3 regions of the Methylobacterium oryzisoli genome follow, and region 3 is predicted to be linked to each of the others. Evidence: predicted binding sites of a transcription regulator. Region 3 holds the regulator's gene; each other region holds the start of a gene.
The links. The regulator LexA, encoded in region 3, represses DNA repair genes until DNA is damaged. The targets are predictions, from matches to a motif close to TGTTCNNNNTGTGTTCNG.
Positions count from the first base shown of each region.

Region 1: parE (DNA topoisomerase IV subunit B) is a predicted target of LexA. The motif match lies at 3,283-3,300, and genes of this name have one in related genera.
Region 2: ACKUB9_RS23200 (trna delta -isopentenylpyrophosphate transferase) is a predicted target of LexA. The motif match lies at 1,766-1,783, and genes of this name have one in related genera.

Region 1 is NZ_JBKIBX010000013.1:150,514-156,352, forward strand. It holds gene ACKUB9_RS15125 (zinc-binding dehydrogenase) at 1-726, opposite strand, end outside; gene parE (DNA topoisomerase IV subunit B) at 1,131-3,221, opposite strand; gene ACKUB9_RS15135 (hypothetical protein) at 3,499-3,684, shown strand; gene topA (type I DNA topoisomerase) at 3,791-5,839, opposite strand, start outside.
Region 2 is NZ_JBKIBX010000029.1:47,055-52,893, reverse strand. It holds gene ACKUB9_RS23205 (response regulator) at 1-391, opposite strand, end outside; gene ACKUB9_RS23200 (trna delta -isopentenylpyrophosphate transferase) at 778-1,515, opposite strand; gene ACKUB9_RS23195 (hypothetical protein) at 1,864-2,538, shown strand; gene ACKUB9_RS23190 (DUF2270 domain-containing protein) at 2,552-3,256, opposite strand; gene ACKUB9_RS23185 (hypothetical protein) at 3,339-4,334, opposite strand; gene ACKUB9_RS23180 (AAA family ATPase) at 4,331-5,839, opposite strand, start outside.
Region 3 is NZ_JBKIBX010000009.1:29,959-35,797, reverse strand. It holds gene ACKUB9_RS10940 (gluconate 2-dehydrogenase subunit 3 family protein) at 1-62, opposite strand, end outside; gene ACKUB9_RS10935 (VOC family protein) at 118-513, opposite strand; gene lexA (transcriptional repressor LexA) at 795-1,517, shown strand; gene ACKUB9_RS10925 (HD-GYP domain-containing protein) at 1,876-2,958, shown strand; gene ACKUB9_RS10920 (hypothetical protein) at 3,014-3,313, shown strand; gene ACKUB9_RS10915 (NAD(P)H-dependent oxidoreductase subunit E) at 3,629-5,347, shown strand; gene fdhF (formate dehydrogenase subunit alpha) at 5,559-5,839, shown strand, end outside.

The sequences.
Region 1 (5,839 bases), on a different contig from region 3:
CGTGGCTTCGGCCCCGAACCGGCGCGCCAGCGCGAGCCGCGGCTCCTCGGGCGCGCCGACGCAGATGACGCGGCCCGCGCCCATCTCCTGCGCGGCCGCCACCGCCAGGATGCCGATCGGCCCCGAGCCCTGGATCACCACCGTGTCGCCCCACTTGAAGCCGCCCGCCCGCGTCGCGCGGTTGAACGCGCGGATGCAGGAGGTCAGCGGCTCCGACAGGGCGCCGAGCCGCAGGTTCATGTCGTCCGGCAGCTTGTACACCTTGGTGCCGGGCAGCATCTCGAGGTCGACGTAGACGTACTCGGCCCACCCGCCCCACAGGTGCGGCGCCTTATCGAAGCCGAGGTAGCGGCCGTAATAGACCGGCGTCAGGCACTTGTTGGCCTGCTCCGGGTAGTGGACGCAGTAGTAGCAATGCCCGCAGGGCATCAGCGGCGGGATCATCACCTTGGAGCCGACGCCGAGCGGTTTTTCCATGAAGTCCGCCGTGAACTCGTCGCCCTTCTCGACGATCACGCCGCCGATCTCGTGACCGAGCGTGAACGGCCACGGCAGGGGCTTGGGCCAATGCCCCTTGAGGATGTGCTGGTCGGTGCCGCAGACGCCGCACGCGCCGATCTTGATCAGCGCGGCCCGGCGCGGCACCGACGGCCACGGCACGGTGCGGATCTCCGGCGCGGCGCCCGGGCCGGCGAAGGTCGCGACCCGGATGTCGGGCTTGCCCATGACTTGTCCTCCCTGTCTGCCGGGGGACGGGTCGAGCCATCCCCGGACCCGAACCCTAGCAGCCGATCCGCCCGCGCGTCGCCCGAATTTCGTCCTTGACGCGCCGGGAGCGCAGGATCAGGCTTCGGGTGCCTCGGCCACAGCGACGCGCCGGGGTGCACCCGAGGAGGGAGGCATGACGCCACCGACGAGGCGTGCCGCGACGATCGCCCCGGCTCTCGTCCGGACCGGGGGGTAGCGGCGTCCACCGCGGACGACAGGGTGGAAGCGGCGTCCGGGGCCAGAGGCCACTCGGCCCGAGTGCGCCTCACCTGCCAGAGATGCCCCACCTCGGCCGCTTCTGCTTTGCTTCAGAACTCTATTCCGCCCTCTTTCCCGGATGACGGGAAAGAGTGTCGTACGCCTCAGATGTCCAGCCCGGTCTCGTCCGCGAAGGCCGCCCGCTCGGTGATGAAGGCGAAGCGCGCCTCGGGCTTGTTGCCCATCAGGCGCTCCACCGTCTCGCCGGTGATCTCGCGGGTCTCTTCCAGCACCGCCACGCGCAGGAGCGTGCGCTTCTGCGGGTCCATCGTGGTCTCCTTGAGCTGGTTCGGCATCATCTCGCCGAGGCCCTTGAAGCGCCCGATCTCCACCTTGCCGTTCTTGAACACGCTCTTCATGAGCTGGTCCTTGTGGCGGTCGTCGCGCGCGTAGGCGCTCTTGGAGCCCTGCGTCAGCCGGTAGAGGGGCGGCACCGCGAGGTAGAGATGACCGCGCTCGATCAGCCGCGGCATCTGCCGGTAGAAGAAGGTGATCAGCAGCGAGGCGATGTGGGCGCCGTCGACGTCCGCATCCGTCATGATGATGACCTTCTCGTAGCGAAGGTCGTCATCGCGGTAATGCGTGCCCGTGCCGCAACCGAGCGCCTGCGTCAGGTCCGAGAGCAGCTGGTTCGCCCCGAGCTTGTCGCGGCTGGCCGAGGCCACGTTGAGGATTTTGCCGCGTAGCGGCAGCACCGCCTGCGTGGCGCGGTCGCGCGCCTGCTTGGCCGACCCGCCCGCCGAATCGCCCTCGACGATGAAGATCTCGGAGCCGGCCGCCCCGGCCTTCGAGCAGTCGGCGAGCTTGCCCGGCAGGCGCAGCTTGCGGGTCGCGGTCTTGCGCGCGACCTCCTTCTCCTGGCGGCGGCGCAGCCGCTCCTCCGCCCGGTCCACCACCCAGTCGAGGAGCTTGTTGGCCTGCGCCGGCGAGCCCGCGAGCCAGTGGTCGAAGGCGTCGCGCACGGCCGCCTCGACGATGCGCGAGGCCTCCAGCGTCGCGAGCTTGTCCTTGGTCTGGCCCTGGAATTCCGGCTCGCGGATGAACACCGACAGCATGGCGGCGCAGGTCGCCATCACGTCGTCGGTGGTCACCGCCTGCATGCGCTTGACCTGCCCGACGCGCTCGGCGTGGTCGCGCAGGCCCCGCAGCAGCGCGATGCGCAAGCCGCTCTCGTGCGTGCCGCCCTCGGGCGTCGGCACGGTGTTGCAGTAGGAGGAGGAAAAACCGTCGTCGTTGGCGAACCACGCCACCGCCCATTCGAGCGAGCCGTGGCTGCCGGGCTTCGTCACCTTGCCGGTGAACAGCGCGTCCGTGACGAGGTCCCGGCCGTCGATCTCGCGCGCGAGATAGTCCTTCAGGCCGGCCGGGAACCGGTGCACCGCCTCGGCCGGGACGTTGTCCACGCCCTCCAGGAGCGCGGGCGCGCAGCGCCAGCGGATCTCGACGCCGCCGAACAGGTAGGCCTTGGAGCGCGCCATCTTGAACAGGCGGCGCGGCTCGAAGGTCAGCGAGCCGAAGATCTGCGGGTCGGGGTGGAACCGCACCCGCGTGCCGCGCCGGTTCTGCACGCGGCCGACCTCCTCCAGGCCGCCCTGGGGCAGGCCGCGCGAGAAGGTCTGGCGGTAGAGGGTCTGGCTGCGGGCGACCTCGACCTCCAGGATGTCGGAGAGCGCGTTCACCACCGACACGCCGACCCCGTGCAGGCCGCCCGAAGTCTCGTAGACCTTCGAGTCGAACTTGCCGCCCGCGTGCAGCGTGGTCATGATCACTTCGAGGGCCGACTTGCCCGGGAATTTGGGGTGCGGATCGACCGGGATGCCCCGGCCGTTGTCCGTCACCGTGAGGAGGCCGCCCTCCTCCAGCTCCACCTCGATGAAGCTGGCATGGCCCGCCACCGCCTCATCCATCGCGTTGTCGATCACCTCGGCGAAGAGGTGGTGCAGCGCCTTCTCGTCGGTGCCGCCGATATACATGCCGGGCCGGCGCCGCACCGGCTCCAAGCCCTCCAGCACCTCGATGGTCGAGGCGTCGTAGCCGGCCTCGGCCGGCGCGGCCGGCGTGGCCGGGGCCACCGCCACGGGCTTGGGACGCTCGGGTCTCGGGGTCACAGGCCTGGGGGTCCTTGGCCCGGCGATGGGGTCGACGGGCGCCGCCTTGGCGCCCGGACCGAACAGATCTCGTGCGGCGTCGCTCACGCGGCGGCCTCGCGATGGGGGGACGGCTCTGGCAGCATTCGCACTCATCCTCTCCCTATACCGGAACAAACCGGAAACAGAAAGGGTCCATCGCAGGACCCGGCCGTGGCGGAGCGGCGCGGTCCGCCGCGGGCGGGCTGCCGGGCCTCAAGGTGGTAAACGAGTTACGTTAAGATTGCTTCACCCTGAATAGCCCCGCGGGAACAAGGCTTCCGTCAACGCGTTACAGCCACGCTGGTCGATGCCGGCACTGAGCGCCCGAGGAGGCCCGAGACCGATGAAAGCCGCCACCCGTCACGCCCGCCACCATGCCCTCGCGCGGGCCGAGCGCGCCGCCGGCGAGGCTTTCGGCTGCTTCGACGACGCCGTGGGCCTCACCCGCAACGTCAACCGCTTCACCGCCACGGCCACCGGCTCGGCGGTGGTGGCGGCGCTCGCCGCCACGCTCGCCTTCGCGTTCTAAGCAGACTTGCGTTGGCAGGCCAACGCTTCGTCCGCTTAGGCTCTTGTTTTGCCGCAGGTTTTCATCGCAAAACCGGCGGCCACTTTTGCGAAACCTGCTTAGCGCCTCACTCCCCGGCGCTTGCCGCCTTCTTGGCGGCGGCCTTCTTGGGAGCAGCCTTCCGCGCCGGCTTCGCCGCGCCATCCGCGCTCCGGGTGCGCCCCCTCGCCGCGCCCTTCTTCTTGCCCCCTCCCCCGGCCTCGCGCCGGGCCGCGATCAGCCGCAGCGCCTCGTCGAGGGTCAGCGCGTCCCGGTCCGCGCCCTTCGGCAGGGTGGCGTTGACGTCGCCGTCCGTCACGTAGGGGCCGTAGCGGCCGGCCTTCACGGTGACGGTGCGCCCCTCTGGATCGGTTCCGAGCGCCCGGCCGGGATCGGTCGCGGGCCGTCCGCCCCCCTGCTCCTTGGCGACGATCAGATCGATCGCCCGGTTGGCGCCGATCTCCAGGAGGTCGTCGTCCTTGCCCAGGTTGGCGTAGGTCTTCCCGTGCTGCACGTAGGGGCCGAAGCGGCCGAGATTGGCCAGGATCGGCTCGCCCGATTCCGGGTGCCGGGCCACCTCGCGCGGCAGCGCGAGCAGCTTCAGCGCCGTCTCCAGCGTCACGTCGCCGGGAGCGAGGCCCTTGGGCAGCGAGGAGCGCTTGGGTTTTTCCGCCCCCTTCTCGGTCGAGGCCTCGCCGAGCTGCACGAAGGGGCCGAAGCGCCCGTCGCGCAGGGTCACCGGCTGGCCGGTCGCCGGATCCTCGCCGAGCACCCGCACGCCGGGCTGGCCGCCCTCGGCCGAGCTGCCCTCGCCGTCGCCCTCGATGCCGGTGGCGGAGAGCTGACGGGTGTACTTGCACTCGGGATAGTTCGAGCAGCCGATGAAGGCCCCGAACTTGCCGAGCTTCAGCGACAGCTGGCCGCCGCCGCAATTCGGGCAGGCGCGGGGGTTCGCGCCGTCCGCCTTGGCCGGGAAGATGTGCGGGCCGAGGAGCTGGTTCAGCGCCTCCAGCACCTCGGCGGTGCGCAGTTCCTTGGTGCCGGCGATCGCCGCCGAGAAATCGCGCCAGAAGTCGCGCAGCACCGCGCGCCAGTCGATCTCGGCGTTCGAGATTCGGTCGAGCTGCTCTTCGAGGTCGGCCGTGAAATCGTACTCGACGTAGCGCCGGAAGAAGCTCTCCAAGAAGCCGGTGACGAGGCGGCCCTTGTCCTCCGGCACGAGGCGCTTCTTGTCGATGCGCACGTATTCGCGGTCGCGCAGCACCTGCAGCACGGCGGCGTAGGTGGAGGGCCGGCCGATGCCGAGCTCCTCCATGCGCTTGACGAGGCTGGCCTCGGAGTAGCGCGGCGGCGGCTCGGTGAAGTGCTGGGTCGCGGCGATGCGCTCGCGCCGCAGGGGATCGCCCGCCTGCATCGGCGGCAGCCGCCGGGATTCCTCGTCCTCCTCGTCGTCCTTGCCCTCTTGATAGAGCGTGAGGAAGCCGTCGAACTTGACCACTTGGCCCGTGGCCCGCAGGTCGAGGCGACGCGGCCCGACCATGGCGTGGATGTCGACGGTGGTGCGCTCCAGCTCCGCCGATTCCATCTGGCTCGCGATGGTGCGGGTCCAGATCAGCTCGTAGAGCTTGGCCTGCTCGGGTTCGAGGTAGCGCGCGACGGCCTTGGGCAGCCGGCCGAGATCGGTCGGGCGCACGGCCTCGTGGGCCTCCTGGGCGTTCTTGGCCTTGGTGCTGTAGCTGCGCGGGGCGGGCGGCACGTAATCGGCGCCGAACTCGGTCCCGATGACCTGGCGCGCGTCGCGGATGGCCTCGGGCGCCATGTCGACGCCGTCGGTGCGCATGTAGGTGATGAGGCCGACCGTCTCCCCGCCGATCTCGACGCCCTCGTAGAGGCGCTGGGCGATGCGCATGGTCTGGGCCGGAGCCAACCCGAGCTTGCGCGACGCCTCCTGCTGCAGGGTCGAGGTGGTGAAGGGTGGCTGCGGGTGGCGCTTGGCGGGCTTGGCCTCGACGCTCGCGACCGAGAAGGTCGCCAGTTCGAGGTCGCGCCGGAAGGCTTCCGCCTCGTCGGCGGTGCCGACGTCGAGGCGCTGGATGCGCTTGCCGTCCGCGCCCACGAGCCGGGCCTCGAACACGGC
Region 2 (5,839 bases), on a different contig from region 3:
TCCCGCTGTGATAGCCGGCCGCCTGCTCGACGAGGGTCAGGATGTCGAGCGCCCGCCACGGCTTGGGAATGAAGGTCGCGGACATGCGCAGGTCGCTCGGTTGGTCGCCCGCATCGCCCGAGGTGAGCAGCACATGCACGCGCGGCCACGTCACGCCGATGATGCGCGCCAATTCGAAGCCGCCGATCGGTCCGGGGGTTCTCACGTCGGAGAACACCACGGTCACCTCCTCGCCCCGCTCGCGCAGGATCGCGAGCGCCTTCTCGGCGGTCTCCGCCTCGATGACGCGGAAGCCCGTCTCCTCGAGGAGCGTGGCCGCGAGGAAGCGCTCCTCCGGCTCGTCCTCGACGACCAGGATCACGGGTTGCGTCTTCGCGCCGGCATCGCTCATAGGCATGGAACGGGCGTCCGGTCCAACGGTTGCATAGGGCCGCGCCGATCCGAGACGGCGCTCACGAAAGCTTGACCACAGACGCATCATCCTGCCCTTGATGGCGTGAATCAAGGTCCGGCGGGCCTGCGCCGGGGCTTGGGCGCGCATGTGTGCCGTCGCGGGCACGCTTCCTCCTGCGGCGCGGGTGCGCATCATGGGAGCGAGGTGGGCGCCAGCAAGGCAGCCGGCGCCCCGGCCCATTCACGATTGCGACAATGTGGCCAAGGTCGACGGCCGCCGCGGGGGCGCGGAATTGGCAGTCCCGAGCAAAGGTCACGCGCTCAAGCAGCCCGGACGAGTCCCGCCCGGGCCGCTCGACGAGGATCCGTGCGGGCCGGGCTGCCTCAGGCCGCCGCGGCCTTGCGGCTCTTGGCCGGCCAGCCGAGGCTGACGAGGCGCTGCTTGGCGTGCTCGCGCACCTCGTCGCGCAGGCCCGGCGCCAGGGCGGCGAGGACGCGCTGCGTCTCGGGGTCGAGCATCAGGTCGGTCACCGCGTTGATGCTCTTCGCCTTGTCGATCCGGGCCTTGAGGTCGGCCTCTGCCGAGGCGCCGTCGAGGGCGGGCGCGGCGGCCGTATCGGGCATCTCTTCTTCGGACAACTCCCCGGCCGCCTCGGGCTGCGGCGCCGGCTCGGTCCGGCCGGCCTGGGCACGCGCCGGCTGGAGATCGGGGCGGGAGGCCTTGAACTCGTCCGCCTCGTCCTCCGAGTAGAGCAGGCCGTGCAGGCCCGCGAGCTTGAGGATCACGCGGTCCTTGGCCCGCTTCTCCGCCATCGCGAAGACGTAGGCCGCCTGCTTGCCGGAGACGCGGTAGTTCACGCCGATCAGCGCCTCGCCGATCGACCACTCGGTGCGGTCGCCGTTCGGCCCCGGCATATGGCCGGTGACCAGGATCACGGCCTCGTCGCGCTCCGCCCGCACGATCACCGGCGCATCGAAGCGGATGCGGGCCTGCACGGCGATGCGCTCCAGCGCCTTGTGGTAGATCACGGCGGTGCCCTGCACCCGCCAGACGTTGCCGGCCAGCGGCTCACCGTAGGTCGCGAGGATCTCCGCGATCTGCTTGTCGGTCGTTGCGCTCATGCGATCGATCTCACCTGCTCGAAGGCGGCCGGGGGTGCGCTGAGGCGCCTGCGGCCACGGCGATTCTTGTAGCACGACGCCTCGCGTTGAGCGAGTGTTTTCGCCGGATTTCAGGAAGCAAAGCCGCTCCGGCGGCGCGCATTTTGTCCCAGCCCGCAACGCCTATCCGGAGCCGATCCGTGGCAAGCTCCAGACGATGACGCCCGGGCTTATCGTCGTGCGATTATGGCGCCGTTGACCGGCAAGAGTGTGTTCGCTAATCGTTCTTGTGAACTGGTGCGGCGAGATCTTTGTGCGTGGGCGATCCCTGCCTGCGCGCCGCCGCGTTTCCGGGAGTGCCCTCCGGCCATGAGTGCCCCTCGCCCGCACGATTCCGCCCTGTTGCTCGACCGGCCGGGGACGCGCCGCAGCGCGGTGCGCCATGCTCGCCGCACCGGCGCGCCGGCGCTCGCGGCCCCGCGCATGGCGCTGGTGGCCGACTTCTTGGCGATCGCGGCCCTCGATCCGGCCGTGGAGGCGCTGCGCCCCGGCCCCGCGCCGGCGCGGCTCCTCGTCGGGGACGAGAGCGTGGAGCACGCCGCCGATTTCGAGCAGACCCGCACGGACGAGCCGGGCCTGCTCGTCGACGTGGTGGCGGAGGCGGATCTCGCCCGCCATCCCCTGCGCGTCGCCTACGTGGCGGGCGAGACGGTGGTGGCCGAGGACGGGCGCCGCTTCGTCATCGAGAGCGCGGCCTCGCTGCGGGCCGAGCCCCGGATCTCCACGGTGCGGCTGGTGATGGCCTGCCGCCGCACCTTCGTGTCGGCGGGCGACCGGGTGCGGATCCTGCACTACCTCGACGAGTGCGGCACCGGCCGCCTCGTGGAATGCGCGGCGGTGGTCCAGAACGCCCCGGACGGCGTCGCCGCCGTGCTGGCGCTCGCCGTCGAAGGCCTGCTCGCCATCGACATCGGCCGCCCGATCCTGCCCGAGACTCCGGTGCGCCGCCGGCCCCTGCCCGCCGCGGACCCGTTCGGCTTCTGAACCCCGGCCGGGTTCAGACGTGCACCGGCCCGTCCTCGACGTCCCGCCGGCCGGCGGACAGGCCCACCGCCAGAAGCCAGCCGTAGAAGGCCGCCACCGCCCCGAGCACCAGCCAGCCCGGCAGGGGGCCCAGCGCCGCGTTGCCGACGATCTCGCCCACCGAGTGGACCATCTCGCCCCGGCCCGCCTCCTGCAGCCGGGCCGAGGTGATCTTGAGCACCCAGGCGAGCGCCAGGATCACGAACATCCAGCCGTAATTGCGCCGCAGCCGCCGCGCGAAGGCATCCGCCAGGGTGACGTGGAACTGGGGCTGGCGCAGGTCCGCGCCGAGCGCCGCCGGCCAGTCGGCCGACGGGTCCGGCCGCGGGGCGAAGACCTGCGCGTAGTAGCAGCGCTCCAGCCGGCGCACGCGGTGGCGGTAGACGTCGAAGAAGCGGTAGCGCCGGGCCTCGATGCCGAGCAGCAGCAGCACCAGGAGCATCGCGAACAGCAGCACGCCGTGATGCGCGGTCGGGGTCGAGAGCGACACCGACAGCATGGCGGCGATGACCGTGATGGCCCAGTTGGTGGTGCGGTCGATCCGGTCGCGCCAGCCCGCCATGCGGGCGATCTCGGCCCGGTGGTAGTGGGCGAGCACGGTGATGATCTCGGCGGGCGTGCGCGGATACGGGACCGGCGCCTCGGCGGCCCCGCGCGCGGTCTCCGGCCCGGTCGTCATGGCGCTCCCTCCCCGTCTCTCCCGGGCCGGATCCGGCCCGGGCGCATCATGGCGCGAGGGGGCGCGGAAGCTGAAGCCCGAATCACCCCGCCCGACGCGCCACAGCCTCCTCCACCAGCGAGCGGATCGCCGCGCGCACCGGCTCCGGGGTGCCGTCGCGGGCGAACTTGGCCTCGATCTCCTCACGGATCAGCGCGCCGTCGTCGCTGCGGGCGAGGTCGGTGGCGGTCTCGGCGCGCAGGAGCGACACGAAGGCGCTCTCGACCGGCGCCGCCTCGGGCCGGGCCGGGGCCACCTGGCGGCCCGTAAGGTCGAAGACGTCGGGGCGGTGCGGCAGGGGCTCGGGCTTGAGCGAGAGATCGGGCGCGACGATCCAGGCGGCGGGCTCGTGGGCCAGAAGATCGACCGAGCCGCGGGTGATGGTGCCGGGGTTGAACCAGAGCGTGCCGCCGATCCCCACCGGCCGGTGGCGCTTGTGGACGTGGCCGTTCACCGCCAGCGCGCAGCCCGCGATGGCGTGCGGCGGCACGGCGCCCGGATAGCCCGCTCCGAAGGCGAGGTCGTGGTGGGTGAGCCAGACAATCGCCTGCGTTCCGGGAAAAAGGCCCCGCACGTCGGCGGGGATCGCCTGCCCGTAGGGCGTGGCGCCGACGCCCACGACCCGGCCGCCGAGGTCGAACCGCGCGGCGGGGCCGGATTCCGGCACCGCGTCGAGCACGTCGCTGAGCGCCAGCACCGCGAGGCTGTCCCCGTCCGAGAGGCGGGCGTGGCGGATGTCGTGGTTGCCCACGTTGGCGAGCGGGCGATGGCGAAAGGCCTTCAGGATCCGCACGAGGCGCGCCTTCAGGCTCTCGTCGGGCTCCACCGGGTGCTCGAACAGGTCGCCGAGCAGCACCGGCGCGAGATCGCGCGCGTTGGCGAGCGCGACGCAGTGTTCGAGCTTGGCCAGGATCGGGCCGGGCCAGTCCGGGTCCTTGCGCCGGCCGGGCTTGCGCGAGGAGACGTGCGGATCGCCCACGAGCAGCAGGCCCGCGCAGGCGAGCGGGGCGGCCTCCCAGCGTTCGGACCCGAGGATCATGCGGCCTCCGGATGGGCGGGGCCGTGGCGATGGCCGTCGAGGAGCGTGCCGGCGACGGCCGGGCCGCCGCAGGCCGGGCAGCGCCCGCCGGTCCGGGCGAGCAGCGCCGCGGTCTCGGCCTCGATCTCCGCGAGGCCCGCCTGCGCCTGCGCGACGCGCCGCTCTGCCGCCGCGAGCCGGTCCGCCAGGGCGGCGAGCCGCGCGGCGTGGCTCACGGCTGGTCCATCGGGCGCGAGCGCGGGCGCCGCCGGCAGGTCCGCGAGCGACCGCGCCCGGGCGCGGGCACGGGCGAGGTCGCCCAAAAGGCGTGCCAGGGCGGCGGCGTGACGCTCGGGCGCCGCGCTCGGGCGCAGGATGGGTGCCGCCGGCAGGTCCGCCAGCGCCGCCGCCTGGGCGCGGGCCGCCGCGAGGCCGCGCGCCGCGGCGCTCAACCGCCGGGCGACGCCCTCGCGGTGGCGCGCCTCGGCGAGGGTGCGGCCGAGATCCGCCACGGCCTCGGGCGGGGGCAGCGCGCGCACGGCCTCGGCCCGCGCCAGCGCGGCCTCGCGCCCCTCCGCGAGCTGGCCGAGGAGGAGCGCCCGCGCCTCGATCGCCCGCAGGCGCTCCGCCCCCTGGGCGAGCGCGCCGGCCTCGCGGCGCAGGCCCGCCACCGCCGGGCCGAGCGCGTCGAGATCCACGAAGGGCGCCAGCCGCTCGCCCAGGGCCGCGAGGCGTCGCTCGCCCTCGCGCACCGCGCGCTGATCCTCGATGATCCGCTCGCGCTGGAGCGCCTGCATGTCGCGGACGTAGCCCGCCTCCCGGCCGATCGAGAGCACGGCGGAGCGCTTGGGTGCTTTTTCGCCGAGCAGGAAGACCGGGAATTTCTGGTGGGCGACGTGGACCTCCAGCTCCTCCACCCGGGTGATGCCGAAGAGGCGGTCGACCCAGTCGGGCACGTCGCGTCCGCCGGTCTCGCAATGCGTCCCGTTCTCGACCACCACCGACCCGTCGGGCTCGTGCAGCGACCACAGGTTGACCGGGCTGCGCTTCGGCCGGCGCACGAAGCGCAGCGTGCGCCCGTCCGCGACGCCGATCTCGATCCGGGCGGCCGCGGCGCCGGCCCGCACCAGCCCGTCGCGGGCCTCGCCGTAAAACACCGCCCGCAGCGCCCGGATCACCGTGGACTTGCCGCGGTTGTTGGGGCCGATCAGCGCGTTGACGCCGGGGCCGAGCGGCAGCGTGGCGTCGGCGAAGCCCTGCACGTCCACGAGGCGGATGAAGCGGAACCCTGCGTCGCCGGGCGTCCACGCCGCCGCGCAGGCCTCCGCCGGCCCGTCGACGAGGACGCCGCTCTCCGGGTGGCCGCCGATCCGGCTCACCTGCGTGGCGCTCCCGAAGCCCGTGACGTCGTGGTGCGAGATGGCGAGGCATTGCAGCCCCAGCCGCGCGGCGCCGTCCTCCAGCACCCGGTAGAAGGCCGGCACCCGGTCCGGGGCGATCCAGCAATCGGCCTCGTCGAGGGCGAT
Region 3 (5,839 bases):
GCGGCGGCGCTCTGCAGGAAGCTGCGCCGGCTCACCCGCCGGCGCGGATCGACTTCTCTCATCGGGCGTCTCCTCGTGACGTTCTTGCTTGTCGTCATGCTGTTGCCTGGGGACGGCTCAGCCGAAGCGGCCGCCCTTCTGGATGACCTCGATCTTGTAGCCGTCGGGATCGGTGGCGAAGAAGAACCGGGCGAGCGTGCGGCCCTGGTGCTGGAAGTCCTTCACGGGCGTCGCGGGCAGGCCCTCGCGCTCGAAGCGCGCGTGCTCGGCCTCGACATCGTCCACCACCACCGCGAGGTGGCCGTAGCCGTTGCCGATCTCGTAGGGCTCCTGCCGGTCGAAGTTGACCGTGAGTTCGAGCTCGAAGGGCGAGGCGGGGTCGCGCAGGTAGACGAGCGCGAAGGTGTCGAACGCGAAGCGGTCGGCGACCTCCAGGCCGAAGGCGCGGGCATAGTACTCGCACGAGCGGGCCTCGTCGCGGACGCGGATCATGGAATGAACGGGCTTGGCCATCGGGAAACGACTTCTCCTGGACTTGCGGCCGGTGCCGGTGTGTCTGCACGCCCCGATCGTAGCCGGCGGCCGGGGCCGCAGGTGGTAGCGGGCTGTTGCGGGGCCGATCCCGCCGGCCGTCAGGGCGGAGTCGGCGCAGGTCGAGAATCGGTGCAGACGTGTGGACGAGGCCGCTTCATCCGCGGCACGACGCCAAGCCGCTTGCGGAACACTTGAGGAACGCTTACCATGTTCGCGATTTGTTTCGATCAGCGTGCCCGCGCAGGCGATGAGAGTGACCCATGCTCACCCGTAAGCAGTTGGACCTGCTCCGCTTCATCCAGCAGCGGATGCGCGAGACGGGCGTCCCCCCGTCCTTCGACGAGATGAAGGACGCCCTCGACCTCAAGTCCAAGTCGGGCATCCACCGACTGATCACGGCGCTGGAGGAGCGGGGCTTCCTGCGCCGGCTGCCGAATCGCGCCCGGGCGATCGAGGTGATCCGCCTGCCCGAGACGGTGAGCGCGCCCTCCGCCGAGGTGGTGCGCTTCAACCCGAGCGTGGTCGAGGGCGGGCGCGCCAAGGAGCCGGTCGCCAAGCCCGCCATGCCCGCCGGGGTGGCGGTGGACGATCACCGGTCGGGCTCGGTGGCCATCCCGGTGATGGGCCGCATCGCCGCCGGTACGCCGATCTCGGCGATCCAGTCCCAGAGCCGCAGCGTGGCGATGTCGCCCGACTTCCTGGCCGGCGGCGAGCATTACGCGCTCGAAGTGCGCGGCGACTCGATGATCGAGGCGGGCATCCTCGACGGCGACCTCGTGGTGATCCGCCGGCAGGAGACGGCCAATACCGGCGACATCGTGGTGGCGCTGATCGACGACGAGGAGGCCACGCTCAAGCGCCTGCGCCGCCGCGGCTCGTCGATCGCCCTCGAGGCCGCCAACCCGGCCTACGAGACCCGCGTGCTCGGCCCGGACCGCGTGCGCATCCAGGGCCGGCTCGTCAGCCTGATCCGCAAGTACTGACGGCCTGGTTCCGGATCATCCTCCGGGACATCGTGCCCGGAGGCATCGTGGCGATCATCGAAGGCCCGCGCGACTCCCCGCGCGGGCCTTCGGCGTTCCGGGACATCGTCGGGTCGTAACCCATCCTGCCTCGAGGGCAGGCGCTCGCTCGAAGGAATCCAAAGAAGCGGCACAACGGCGTCGTAGTATCTGACCTTGCGTCCGTCCCAACGGCCTGCGAGCACGGCCCTTCGCGGGATCGCCGAAGCTAGAGGAAAGCTTAACCATCAATCCGGCAAAGTGCCGGGATGATCGCGGTGGGCCGTGGGCCCGCCGGCAGATCTCCTCCTGTGCCGATGAAGGCCTGCGGAACGCGACGATGACCGACGGCTTCATTCTCCTGGTCTCGGACGATCCCAAGAAAGCCCACTCGCTCGCCCACAGCGTCACCTGCCACCTGCCCTGCCGGGTGATCGAACCCGGGCAGCGCCAACCGCCCGGCACCGTGCTCGCCGTGTTGCTCGACGTCGCCCTCGACGATCCATCCCTCCTGGCGAGCCTGCGCGGCCTGATGAGCCATCTGCGCGCCCGCATGAGACCCTGCCTGTGCCTGGCGCGGGACCTGACGCCGGCCACGCTCGCCAAGGCGCGGGCGCTCGGGGCCTCCCGGATCCTGCCGCCCTTCACCTCCCGCGCCGCCCTGTCCGCCGCCCTTCTCGATCTCGTGCAGGTGTCCGCGGCCGAGCGCGCGCGCGAGCCGCGGGTGCAGATCCGCGCTCAAGCCGTCGAGGCCTGCGCGCTCGTGACCGGCCTGTTCGATGCCGCGGAATCCGGCCGGGCGCTGTCCCACGAGGATGTCGAGGCCGGCACCGAGATCGTCCTCGACGCGATCTCCGAGGCTGGGATCCAGGCGTGGCTGGAGACGATCTGGTCGCACCAGAGCGAGGTCTACCAGCACTCCCTCAGCGTGGCCGGTCATGCGGCGGTCTTCGCGAGCGTCCTCGGCTTCCGCCGCAGCGACCAGCACCGCCTCGCCCGGGCGGCCCTGCTGCACGACGTCGGCAAGGCGAAGATCCCGCGCGCCATCCTGGCCAAGCCGAGCAGCCTGACGCCGGACGAACTCGCGATCATGCGCACGCACCCCGCGATCGGCGCGGACCTCCTCGCGGCCCAGCCGGGCTTCGACGCCGAGACCCTCGGCGTCGTGCGCCATCACCACGAACTGCTCGACGGCTCCGGCTATCCGGACGGGCTTCGGGGCGGAGAGATCCCCGACCTCGTCCGCCTCGTCACCATCTGCGACATCTACTCGGCCCTGACCGAGCGCCGCCCTTACCGCGCCCCGCTGAACGCGGCCGACGCCTGGGTGGTGATGGAAGGGATGGGCGGCAAGCTCGACACCGCGCTTCTCAACGCCTTCCGGTCCACCGTGGGCGGACTCCAGACCGCTTCCGCCGCCTGAGCGGCCCAGGGGACGAAAGCCGCCGCGACGCGTTTCCCCGCACGGAGGAACGCTGATGCCGATCGAACACCAAACCCCGCATCCCGACTGGCCGCGCCGCGTGGCGCAAGCCTATCTGGCCGAGGCGCGCCCGCCGCTGACGCCGCGCATGGCCGAGGATCTGCTCGAACGCCTCTCGGCGGCCCAGCATGGCGGCGAGGCGCCCCGGGAGGCCGCCAACGCCGCCCTCGATGCCTTCGAGGCCGACCTCAACGCGGTGGCCGGGCCGCGGGTCGTGGAACTCGATGCCGCCGGCGTCACGATGGGTCACCGCTCGGAGGCCGGCCGTCCGCTGCGGACGTTCGGTGGCCAGTGAGCCGGGCCGGCCGCGGCGGACGAATCCCCTGGAGAGGAGCACCCGGGGAAGCCTCCAGCCGTCCTGAATGCCTGTCCTCTGCAGAAGGCTTGGACCTAGGTCGAAGACGGCCTACCCTGACTGCGGCGGGCCGGACCCTTATTCTCCGGCCCCGTGAGAGGGACGGTTCGTCGCGTCGGGCGCGGCGATCGGAATCGGGCGCTGGCCCCGGGTTCCCCGCCTCCACCGCCGCCCCTCAAGCCCGGGTCGATCACTCCCCGAGCGTAGGCTCGCACCGCTGCTTGTATTTTGTATGCCAGATGGTACGGTGAGGCCATGAGCCAGCACGACGTTACGCGCGTTCAGCGCTTCGATCATCCGGGACGCGGACGCGAGCGGGCGAGGCCCGTTCCGAAGGGCCGCCAGGTGGATCCCCGCGCCAAGACCGAGATCGCCGGCCTGCTCGGCGACGCGTCCCGGCAGCGAGATCTCCTGATCGAGCACCTGCACCTGATCCAGGACACCTACGGCCAGATCAGCGCTCCACACCTCGCGGCGCTGGCCGACGAGATGGATCTCGCCTTCGCGGAGGTGTTCGAGACCGCGACCTTCTACGCCCATTTCGACGTGGTGAAGGAGGGCGAGAACCCGGTGCCGGCGCTCACCGTGCGGGTCTGCGACAGCATCACCTGCGCGATGCACGGCGCCGAGGACCTGCTGGCGGCGCTCCAGGCCGAGATCGGCGGTCAGGTGCGGGTGGTGCGCGCGCCCTGCGTGGGCCTGTGCGACCACGCGCCCGCCGCGGAGGTCGGCCACAACTTCCTGCACCGGGCCACGCCCGAGAGCGTCAAGGCGGCGGTCGCCGCGGGCGACACCCACGCGCATCTCCCGGACTACGTCGATTACGACGCCTACCGGGCGGGCGGCGGCTACGCGAGCCTGGAGCGTCTGCGCTCCGGCGATCTCACGGTCGATCAGGTGCTGGCGATCCTCGACGACGGCTCGCTGCGGGGCCTCGGCGGGGCGGGCTTCCCCACGGGGCGCAAGTGGCGCTCGGTGCGCGGCGAGCCCGGGCCGCGCCTGATGGCGGTCAACGGCGACGAGGGCGAGCCCGGCACCTTCAAGGACCAGCTCTACCTCAACACGGACCCCCACCGCTTCCTCGAAGGGACGCTGATCGGCGCCCACGTGGTCGAGGCGGAGGACGTCTACCTCTACATCCGCGACGAGTATCCGATCGCCCGCGAGATCCTGGCGCGCGAGATCGCCAAGCTGCCTCCGGGCGGGCCGCGCCTCCACCTGCGGCGCGGGGCCGGGGCCTATATCTGCGGCGAGGAATCCTCGCTGATCGAGAGCCTGGAGGGCAAGCGCGGCCTGCCGCGCCACAAGCCGCCCTTCCCGTTCCAAGTCGGCCTGTTCGGCCGCCCGACGCTGATCAACAACGTCGAGACGCTCTACTGGGTGCGCGACCTGATCGAGAAGGGTGCGGGCTGGTGGAAGAGCTTCGGTCGCAACGGCCGCACGGGCCTGCGCTCCTACTCGGTCTCGGGCCGGGTGAAGGAGCCCGGCGTCAAGCTCGCCCCGGCCGGCGTCACCATCCGCGAACTCATCGAGGAGTTCTGCGGCGGCATGGCCGAGGGGCACGGCTTCGCGGCCTACCTGCCGGGCGGCGCCTCGGGCGGCATCCTGCCGGCCTCGATGGACGACATCCCGCTCGATTTCGGCACGCTCGAGAAGTACGGCTGCTTCATCGGCTCGGCCGCCGTCGTGGTGCTCTCGGACCAGGACGACGTGCGCGGGGCGGCGCTCAACCTGATGCGCTTCTTCGAGGACGAGTCCTGCGGCCAGTGCACGCCCTGCCGGGTCGGCACCCAGAAGGCCCGCATGCTGATGGAGCACGGCGTCTGGGACACCGACCTCCTCGGCGAGCTCTCGGACTGCATGCGCGACGCCTCGATCTGCGGCCTGGGGCAGGCGGCCTCGAACCCGCTCACCAGCGTCATCAAGTATTTCCCGGACCTGTTTCCGACGCCGCGGCCCATGGCGGCCGAGTAGCGCGGCAGGCCCGACAAGCGAAAGCACGACCATGAGCAGCGGCACCCAGACCAGCAAGCCCGCCGGCGGCGATCCCCTCGTCACCGGCCCCGCCGGCCCGCAGGACGCGGGCGGAGAGGGCAGGGGGGCGCAAGGCGGCGCCTACTCGCAGGGTCCGAAGTCGGGCGGGCAGGCGGGACCTGCGCCGAGCGGCACGGCGGGCCTGCGCGAGATGCCGGCCGGCATCCCGGGCGTGGTGTTCGAACTCGACGGGCAGACCGTCGAGGCGCGGCCCGGCGAGACCCTCTGGGAGATCTCCCGCCGCCTCGGCACGCACATCCCGCATCTCTGCCACAAGCCCGCCCCGGGCTACCGGCCGGACGGCAATTGCCGCGCCTGCATGGTCGAGATCGAGGGCGAGCGCGTGCTCGCCGCCTCCTGCAAGCGCGTGCCGGCCGTCGGCATGAAGGTGAAGACCCAGAGCGACCGGGCGGTGAAGTCCCGCGCCATGGT